4 regions of the Buttiauxella sp. genome follow, and region 4 is predicted to be linked to each of the others. Evidence: predicted binding sites of a transcription regulator. Region 4 holds the regulator's gene; each other region holds the start of a gene.
What was found. Region 4 encodes sigma-54, which starts transcription at its own class of promoters, with help from an activator protein. Its sites were predicted from a motif close to GTTGGCACANNTTTCGCTNT; they were not measured.

Region 1 (2,208 bases), on a different contig from region 4:
ACTAAGCAAAAGATGTTCCAGGTTGACGCGATGAGTTTCACTGTGCCAGGCTCCAATGAAACAAAAGTTACAGAGGCCGTAATGAAACAATTAGATGAGCGATTGAGAGCGACGTACGAACAGCTTTCACCACAAGAACAAAGGGTTGCTGCATTTATTGTGGATCATTTTGATGACCTCATCAGCTATAACAGTGCAGAACTTGCCCGTCTTTCTGGCGTATCGAAAGCCACTGTCAGCCGTTTATTCAAACGCCTTGGCTATGAGCGTTACAAAGATATGCGTGAAGAGTTGCGCACCTTGCGCCAGAGCGGAATGCCGCTCACGGAAAATCGCGATGCGGTGCAAGGTAACACATTGCTGGCGCGGCATTACAAACAGGAAATGGCCAACCTGACGCAATGGATTAGCCAGCTTGAAACCCAACAGTTTTCCGATGTGGTCACTACGCTCACAACCGCAAAACGTATTTTTATCATTGGGTTAAGAAATTCCTGGCCCGTCGCCATGCACTTGCGCCAACAGTTGCTGCAAATTCGTAGTGATGTGTATTTGCTACCTCAACCCGGGCAGACGCTGGCTGAAGATGTGGTGGATATTAACCAACACGATTGTGTTATCGCGATCGCGTTTCGCAGGCGTCCACGCATTATCAAACCCTTACTGGCCAATCTGCATAAACGCGAGGTGCCGCTTCTGGTAATGAGCGAAGCGCAAGGTTCTGGCCTCACACCCTGGTGCCGCTGGCACTTTACGGCTCCGCTCGATAGCGTCTCTGCGTTTGACAGTTATAGCAGCGCGATGAGTCTGGTGAATTTGCTTTCCAATGCGGTCCTGCATGAAGCATTAACCACTGGTCGCCAACGCATTCATCACATTGCGGAATTGTATTCCGAGCTTGATGAGCTGGAGCAACGTTAGTGCACTGTGATAGTGCGTTTGCACATGTCGTGGGAACCATTCTGGTTCAGAGATGAAGAGTCAGTTTGTAGGTCGGATAAGCGCAGCGTCATCCACCATTTTCGCCAATTATGTCGGATGACCCTAGCGCTTATCCGACCTACATAACCCATTCATTAATCTTTGTCAGCAGTCTGCTTTGAAGACTTTTTCTTCTTTGTCTTTCGCAAAAATTGGTGGCACATTAGTTGCAGAATATTTTTATTAAGAATCTTTTGTTTCATGACAAATAAAAGGAAAGGCCATGTTCGATATTCAGCACTTCTCACAAATTAATCCGCCTCATCGTCTGTTGATGGGGCCGGGGCCAATTAACGCTGATCCACGCGTACTGCGTGCCATGGCGAGTCAGTTGATTGGGCAGTATGACCCGGTAATGACCGGATATATGAATGAAGTGATGGTGTTGTATCGCGAGGTTTTCCGCACCCAAAACCGCTGGACGATGCTGGTGGATGGCACTTCTCGTTCAGGTATTGAAGCGATTTTGTTATCGGCCATTCGCCCTGGCGATAAAGTGCTGGTGCCGGTGTTTGGCCGTTTTGGTCATCTGTTGTGTGAAATTGCACGCCGTTGCCGGGCAGAAGTTCACACCATTGAAGTTCCCTGGGGCGAAGTGTTTACCCCTGACCAAATCGAAGATGCCATCAAAACCGTTAAACCTCGTTTGCTGCTAACCGTTCAGGGCGACACATCCACCACCATGCTCCAGCCACTGGCTGAACTCGGCGACATCTGTCACCGTCACGGTGTGCTGTTTTATACCGATGCAACCGCTTCGTTTGGTGGCAACGCGCTGGAAACCGACCGCTGGGGCCTGGATGCGGTTTCTGCGGGTTTGCAAAAATGTCTCGGTGGTCCATCAGGCAGTTCACCAATTACCCTGAGCGATAAGATGGAAGAGGTGATTCGCCGCCGTAAATGTGTGGAGGAAGGGATCCGCACAGTTGCGCACCAGGATGGTGATGACGAGATGATCTATTCGAATTATTTCGATCTCGGCATGGTAATGGATTACTGGGGACCGGAGCGTCTTAATCATCACACCGAAGCGACCAGCATGTTATTCGCCGCTCGTGAATGCGCGCGCATTATTCTCGAAGAAGGGCTGGATGTGGGGATCGCGCGTCACGAACTGCACGGACGTGCGTTGGTGGCGGGGATCCAGGGAATGGGGCTGGAAACCTTCGGCGATCTGCAACACAAAATGAATAACGTGCTGGGCGTCGTGATCCCGTCTGAGGTTCA
Region 2 (2,208 bases), on a different contig from region 4:
AGTACAGTTCGAACTCGACTGGGTGTGGAGTCATACGCACACGGTCGTTTTCTTCAAGACGCAGCGCGATGTATGCATCAATTGCGTCATCAGTGAACACGCCACCCGCAGTCAGGAACTCACGGTCTTCGTTCAGGCAGTTCAGTGCTTCTTCCAGAGAGCCAGCAACTTGTGGGATCTCTTTTGCTTCTTCTGGAGGCAGGTCATACAGGTTTTTGTCCATCGCTTCGCCCGGATGGATTTTGTTCTTGATACCATCAAGACCAGCCATCAGCAGCGCTGCGAAGCACAGGTACGGGTTAGCCGCTGGGTCTGGGAAGCGCACTTCGATACGACGTGCTTTCGGAGACGCAACCACTGGGATACGGATAGAAGCAGAACGGTTAGCCGCTGAGTAAGCCAACATAACTGGAGCTTCGTAACCCGGGACCAAACGCTTGTAGGAGTTGGTGGTTGGGTTAGCCAGGGCGTTGATTGCTTTAGCGTGCTTGATAACACCGCCGATGTAGTACAGCGCTTGCTCAGACAGGCCAGCATATTTGTCGCCAGCGAACAGGTTTACACCGTTCTTAGACAGAGACATGTGGCAGTGCATACCGGAACCGTTATCACCAAACATTGGTTTTGGCATGAAGGTCGCAGTTTTGCCGTATGCGTGAGCAACGTTGTGCACGACATATTTGTAAATCTGAATTTCATCTGCTTTTTTGGTCATGGTGTTGAAGCGGGTAGCCACTTCGTTCTGACCAGCAGTTGCCACTTCGTGGTGGTGAGCTTCAACAACCAGGCCCATTTGCTCCATGGTCAGACACATTGCAGAACGCAGGTCCTGAGCTGAGTCAACGGGTGGAACCGGGAAGTAACCGCCTTTAACAGCAGGACGGTGACCTTTGTTGCCGCCTTCGTATTTAGTACCAGTGTTCCATGCAGCTTCGATATCATCGATAGCAACGTGGGAACCAGAAATTGAGCTACCAAAACGAACGTCATCGAACAGGAAGAACTCTGGTTCTGGCCCGAAGAGAACGGTATCCGCAAGACCGGTTGAACGCAGGTAGTCTTCTGCACGCTTAGAAATGGAGCGTGGGTCGCGGTCGTAGCCTTGCATGGTGCCCGGCTCAAGAATGTCGCAACGGATGATCAGAGTTGAATCAGCGAAGAACGGGTCAATGACAGCGGTAGATGCGTCTGGCATCAGAACCATGTCAGATTCGTTGATACCTTTCCAGCCACCAATCGAGGAGCCATCAAACATTTTGCCTTCTTCGAAGAAGTCAGCGTTCACCTGGTGAGCAGGGATAGTGACGTGCTGTTCTTTGCCTTTGGTATCAGTGAAGCGCAGATCGACAAACTTCACTTCATGTTCATTCAGCATCGTCAATACGTGTTCAGCGGACATACTTAAATCTCCCGGATTGGTCATTGTCGTCGTGGTAACGAGGTGTTCAAAACTTTCTTCGTTTGGCTATTCGCCCTGAAATGATTAAAGCGAAATCTGTGCCAACTTTTAAATTACCCTAAAAAGGCGCTATCATGCGCACTATAGTGCAAAAGGGATGCACCATGATGGATAGTTTGCACCAATGTAGTGCTTCAATCTGAGATTTGAGCACCATATTGGTGCAATTTTCGTTATGGCTCCCTTTTTTGCTCCGTGAAAGCGATCACAAACCCTTACTTTCAACATTGTTTGTAAAGGTTCTTTGTGATCCTGTTCTGTCCTTCGATTAATACGTGTACAATAACGCGCTATTTCTAAATGCCTGAGGCAAAGTTGTGATCGAAAATCTGCGTAATATCGCCATCATCGCGCACGTTGACCATGGTAAAACTACCCTGGTTGATAAGCTGCTGCAGCAATCTGGTACTTTCAGTAACGAACGTGCTGAAGCTACTGAACGCGTGATGGACTCCAACGATTTGGAGAAAGAGCGTGGGATTACCATCCTCGCTAAAAACACCGCTATCAAATGGAATGACTACCGTATCAACATCGTTGATACCCCTGGGCACGCCGACTTCGGTGGTGAAGTTGAACGTGTAATGTCCATGGTAGACTCCGTTCTGCTGGTCGTTGATGCAATGGATGGCCCAATGCCGCAGACGCGCTTCGTAACCAAAAAGGCATTTGCCCATGGTTTGAAGCCGATTGTTGTAATTAACAAAGTTGACCGTCCTGGTGCGCGTCCTGACTGGGTTGTTGATCAG
Region 3 (2,208 bases), on a different contig from region 4:
CGTGACGAACCGGTCGTCATAATCGAGCGCGGGCCATATTGCTCTTTAATCGCTTTCAGGCGTCTGGCGGTATAGCTAATGGCTTCATCCCAGCTGACTGGCTGGAGTTTTCCGCCTTTTTCGTAACGAATCATCGGCTGCGTTAAACGCGGGGTGAGCAGTTTGGTATCGTTGAGAAAATCCCAGCCGTAGTAGCCTTTCAGGCAGAGTTCATTTTGGTTAGTCACGCCATCAGCCGCTTCAGCGCGGATAATTTTGTTTTTCTCAACAACCAGTTTCAATTTGCAGCCTGCGCCACAGTAAGGGCAGACGCTGGTAATTTTTTTCATCAGTAACAGACCTGTTAACGGAGATTTAAATGGATTTAGAAAATCAGAGATGAAGTCGCGTCGAACGCAGCACGGCGGCGTTTTTCAGCACTCATTTGTTCAAGCTTGTTGCGATCAACGCAAATAATCGCGTTGGTTGGGCAAGCTTCCATACAGGCCGGGCCTGTTGCGCGGGTATGGCAAAGGTCGCATTTGTTCGCTTCAGCTTTTTCAGCCATCACGTTCAGACCGGCACCGCTGTTACGCACAACCGGGCGCACGACCACTTCCATCGCGCCATACGGGCAGGCAACCACACAGGTTTTGCAGCCGATGCAACGTTCTTGCATCACATTGACAAAGCCGTGTTCGCGGCTGATAGCACCGTTCGGACAGACGTTGGCGCAAGGTGCGTCTTCGCACTGGCGACACATCGTTGCGGTAGAAACATTCACGCCTTTGATGACGTGAATACGGGGGAGGAAGGTTTGCGGAGTTAAAGCCGCGCAGTCTTGCTCTTCCTGGTGGGACACGACACAGGCCACTTCGCAAGTGCGACAGCCAATACATTTGCTCGAATCAGCAATGATGAAGCGGTTCATCAGAGACTCCTGTTTTTATTAGTTGGCTTAGACATACATAAAGTGTGCCAACTTTGAAACTAGCGTGATTCAACAGTTTAAGCTTTGATCCGGGGTGGGATGACAGTGACATCGACACATTTGTCGATGTCATTTGGGCAAATGACAGAGGCGTGATTGGGTTTAATGTCGGATGACGCTAACGCTTATCCGACCTACAAAACCGGTCGAGTGATGTCACCAATGATTATCCGACCCACAATACCCGTAGGTCGGATAAGCGTAGCGTCATCCGACAACTCTTATGAGAACTCCGGCGCTTCCAAATCAGCAAATCCGCCATTACCTTCCCAACAAGCCAGGCGCTGATACACCGTCTCAACCGCGGCTTTAATCGCATCGGTCATCGGGTAGTAAAAGCCGACGATATCAGGCTGAATCCCTAAGAAAATCACCTCACCAACATCCTCTTTCAACTGATCAATCAGATAGTTGAGTGGCATGTTGTGGGTGGTCATCATAAACATTTCAGCGATGTCATCCGGGTCAATCACGCGGATTTCACCCGGTGCCAGGCCCATATCTGTCGCATCGACCAACAGCAATCTTGCCGGGCGTAATTCACGGATAGCCACCGCATCGTTTTCCGGTGCGGTGCCACCGTCGATAACCACCCAATCGCCTTGTGGCGCGGCCAGGCACTTTTCAGCCAACAACGGGCCAGCGCCGTCGTCGCCCATCATGGTGTTGCCGACACAAAGTAAAACATTACGACCGTCATTCTTCGAGCCGCAGTCGCGTTGGCTGCCTTCGCTCGCCCCGGTCACATAGTTATCTATGCTCCCAGGGACTTGCTCAGTTGCCGCCTTACTGCAACTCGAATTATTTTGGTCGGGGTCATAACGCCTCCGGACCATCAAATAAATGGCAGGTTCTTGTTGAATGGCTTGCAGCATATCGAGCAGTTCCTGGCTCCAGATTTGCTGCTGTTCGGTTTGCGTCGGTTTTGCCGCATCAAAGGCTTTGGCTAACAAAACCACATGGCTTTGGTCGATAACAATTTCGCCATAACGCGGCACACCTTCCATTTTGCGCCGCGCTTCGCTGCCTTCTTCAAGCGTGGCAATCCACGCTTTGTAAGGCTCATACGAGCAAACCAGATTCTCTTTCAGGCAGTCGATAACGCCGAGATGGTGGCCGATTGCCAGGCTGTAATAAACCACCTGTTGCGCATCACTCGGGGTGTTGTCGTTTTCATCGACAAACTTACGGCTAAGCTGGCAAAAAACCACCGACTCGCTCATGACACGCGCTCCTGT
Region 4 (2,208 bases):
ATGTCCTGGCCTTCCGCGCTGGCATGAATTTCACCACCATTGATATGTAGCGTGGCATCAGCAATATGCGTGACTTTTTCAACTTTTAACACAATATAGACTTGGTTAATTCTGTCGAAGTACTGCTCCAGTTTGGCAAACTTCGTACTCACAAAATCGCGTAGCGCGTCAGTGATTTCGACGTTATGTCCTGTAATGTTGAGCTGCATAGTGTCTTCCTTATCGGTTAAGTCAAACCAATTGCTTACGCTGATTTGACGGTGGTATGGATAAAGACTCTCGGTACTTCGCAACGGTGCGGCGTGCCACCATGATCCCTTGATCGGATAGCATAGTCGTTAACTTGCTATCGCTCAGTGGTTTCGCTGGGTTTTCCGCAGCAATTAATTTCTTCACCAATGCACGAATTGCCGTCGAGGAGGCTTCACCTCCACCTTCGGTGTTGACATGGCTTGAGAAGAAATACTTTAATTCAAAAATACCGCGTGGGCTGTGCAGATATTTCTGCGTGGTCACACGGGAAATGGTCGACTCATGCATTTCGACCACCTGGGCGATATCAGCAAGCACCATCGGTTTCATGTGCTCTTCGCCAAGTTCAAAAAAGCCCTGCTGTTGTTCGACGATACAGCGGCTTACGCGCAGCAGCGTGTCGTTCCGGCTTTCCAGACTCTTAATCAGCCACTTTGCTTCTTGCAAGTTACTACGAATAAATTGCGAGTCGCTGTCATTGCGGGCATTGGTGCCCATCGCAGCGTACTGCTGGTTTATTTTCAAACGTGGAATGCTGTCAGCATTCAGTTCTACCGTCCAGCGACCCTGTACCTTTTTCACCAGCACATCCGGGATGACATATTCCGGCTCACTGGTCTGAATGGACTGCCCTGGACGAGGGTCAAGGGATTGAATCAGGCACATTGCCTCTTTCAACACTTCTTCTTTCAGACGAGTGACGCGCATCAGGCTGCGGAAGTCATGGTTGGCGAGCAGATCCAGATGCTCGCTGACAATTAAGCGCGCTTCGGTAAGCCAGGGTGTGTCGCGGCTGAATTGTGAAAGCTGGATAAGCAGGCAGTCACGCAGATCGCGTGCGGCGACACCGACGGGATCGAAACGTTGAACGCGCTTGAGGACGGCTTCCACTTCGTCAATCGTGATTTCGTCATCGCCCATGCTTTCCAGAATTTCTTCCAAAGAGACGGTGAGGTAACCCATTTCGTCGACGGCATCGACAATTGAGGTCGCTATCGCGGTATCGGTATCTGAAAACGGCGTGAGATCGACTTGCCACATTAAGTAATCTTGCAGCGTTTGTGTCGTTTCACCCTGATAAACCGGCAATTCATCATCGATGTAATCTGTACCGGTTCCTGATGGCGTGCCTGCGGTGTAGATTTCATCCCAGCTGGTATCCAGCGGCAACTCGTCGGGCATCTCTTTTTGTTCAAGTGCTTCACGCGTATCTAACGCTTCATTCTCACGCACTTCCTGAGTTTCAATTTCTTCATGCAGATCGGTTTGCTCAAGCAGTGGGTTACTTTCCAGTGCTTGCTGAAGTTCTTGCTGTAGCTCTAACGTCGACAGTTGCAACAGACGAATAGCCTGCTGTAACTGGGGAGTCATAGCAAGTTGTTGGCTAAGCCGTAATTGCAAACCTTGCTTCATATTCAGAGCGAACTTCCTCAGGTAAATACTCGTCATCATTCGAATGGCAAGGGCGTTGGCCACTCGAATGATGACGAGTATTGATAAATATATTTCCTACCCTATCAGAGTCTGAACTCTTCGCCCAGATACACGCGCTTAACATGCTCGTCTTCCAGGATTTCAGCTGGCGTGCCATGGGCGATTAAATGGCCCTGGCTAACGATGTAGGCACGTTCACAAACAGCCAACGTTTCGCGTACGTTATGGTCAGTAATCAACACCCCGAGCCCGCTGTCGCGCAGGTGCTCAATGATTCGCTTAATGTCGATGACGGAGATTGGATCAACACCGGCAAAAGGTTCATCCAAAAGAATAAATTTTGGATTTGCCGCCAATGCGCGGGCAATTTCGACACGACGACGTTCACCACCAGACAATGACTGCCCGAGGTTATTACGCAAATGTTCGATGTGGAACTCTTCCATCAGCTCATTAGCGCGATCTTCACGCTGCTCAACGGAGAGGTCGTCACGAATTTGCAGCACCGCCATCAAGTTATCA

Region 1: WBL83_RS18770 (pyridoxal-phosphate-dependent aminotransferase family protein) is a predicted target of sigma-54. The motif match lies at 1,136-1,155, and genes of this name have one in related genera.
Region 2: glnA (glutamate--ammonia ligase) is a predicted target of sigma-54. The motif match lies at 1,486-1,505, and genes of this name have one in related genera.
Region 3: hydN (electron transport protein HydN) is a predicted target of sigma-54. The motif match lies at 943-962, and genes of this name have one in related genera.

What each region holds. Positions count from the first base shown of each region.
Region 1 is NZ_JBAVHX010000032.1:49,676-51,883, reverse strand. Features, by position in the region: gene WBL83_RS18775 (MurR/RpiR family transcriptional regulator) at 82-921, shown strand; gene WBL83_RS18770 (pyridoxal-phosphate-dependent aminotransferase family protein) at 1,205-2,208, shown strand, end outside.
Region 2 is NZ_JBAVHX010000025.1:99,732-101,939, reverse strand. Features, by position in the region: gene glnA (glutamate--ammonia ligase) at 1-1,399, opposite strand, end outside; gene typA (ribosome-dependent GTPase TypA) at 1,777-2,208, shown strand, end outside.
Region 3 is NZ_JBAVHX010000034.1:46,289-48,496, reverse strand. Features, by position in the region: gene fdhF (formate dehydrogenase subunit alpha) at 1-329, opposite strand, end outside; gene hydN (electron transport protein HydN) at 365-910, opposite strand; gene hycI (hydrogenase maturation peptidase HycI) at 1,192-1,716, opposite strand; partial or broken gene WBL83_RS20130 (formate hydrogenlyase maturation HycH family protein) at 1,807-2,193, opposite strand; gene WBL83_RS20125 (NADH-quinone oxidoreductase subunit B family protein) at 2,190-2,208, opposite strand, start outside.
Region 4 is NZ_JBAVHX010000027.1:2,375-4,582, forward strand. Features, by position in the region: gene hpf (ribosome hibernation promoting factor) at 1-209, opposite strand, end outside; gene rpoN (RNA polymerase factor sigma-54) at 232-1,665, opposite strand; gene lptB (LPS export ABC transporter ATP-binding protein) at 1,770-2,208, opposite strand, start outside.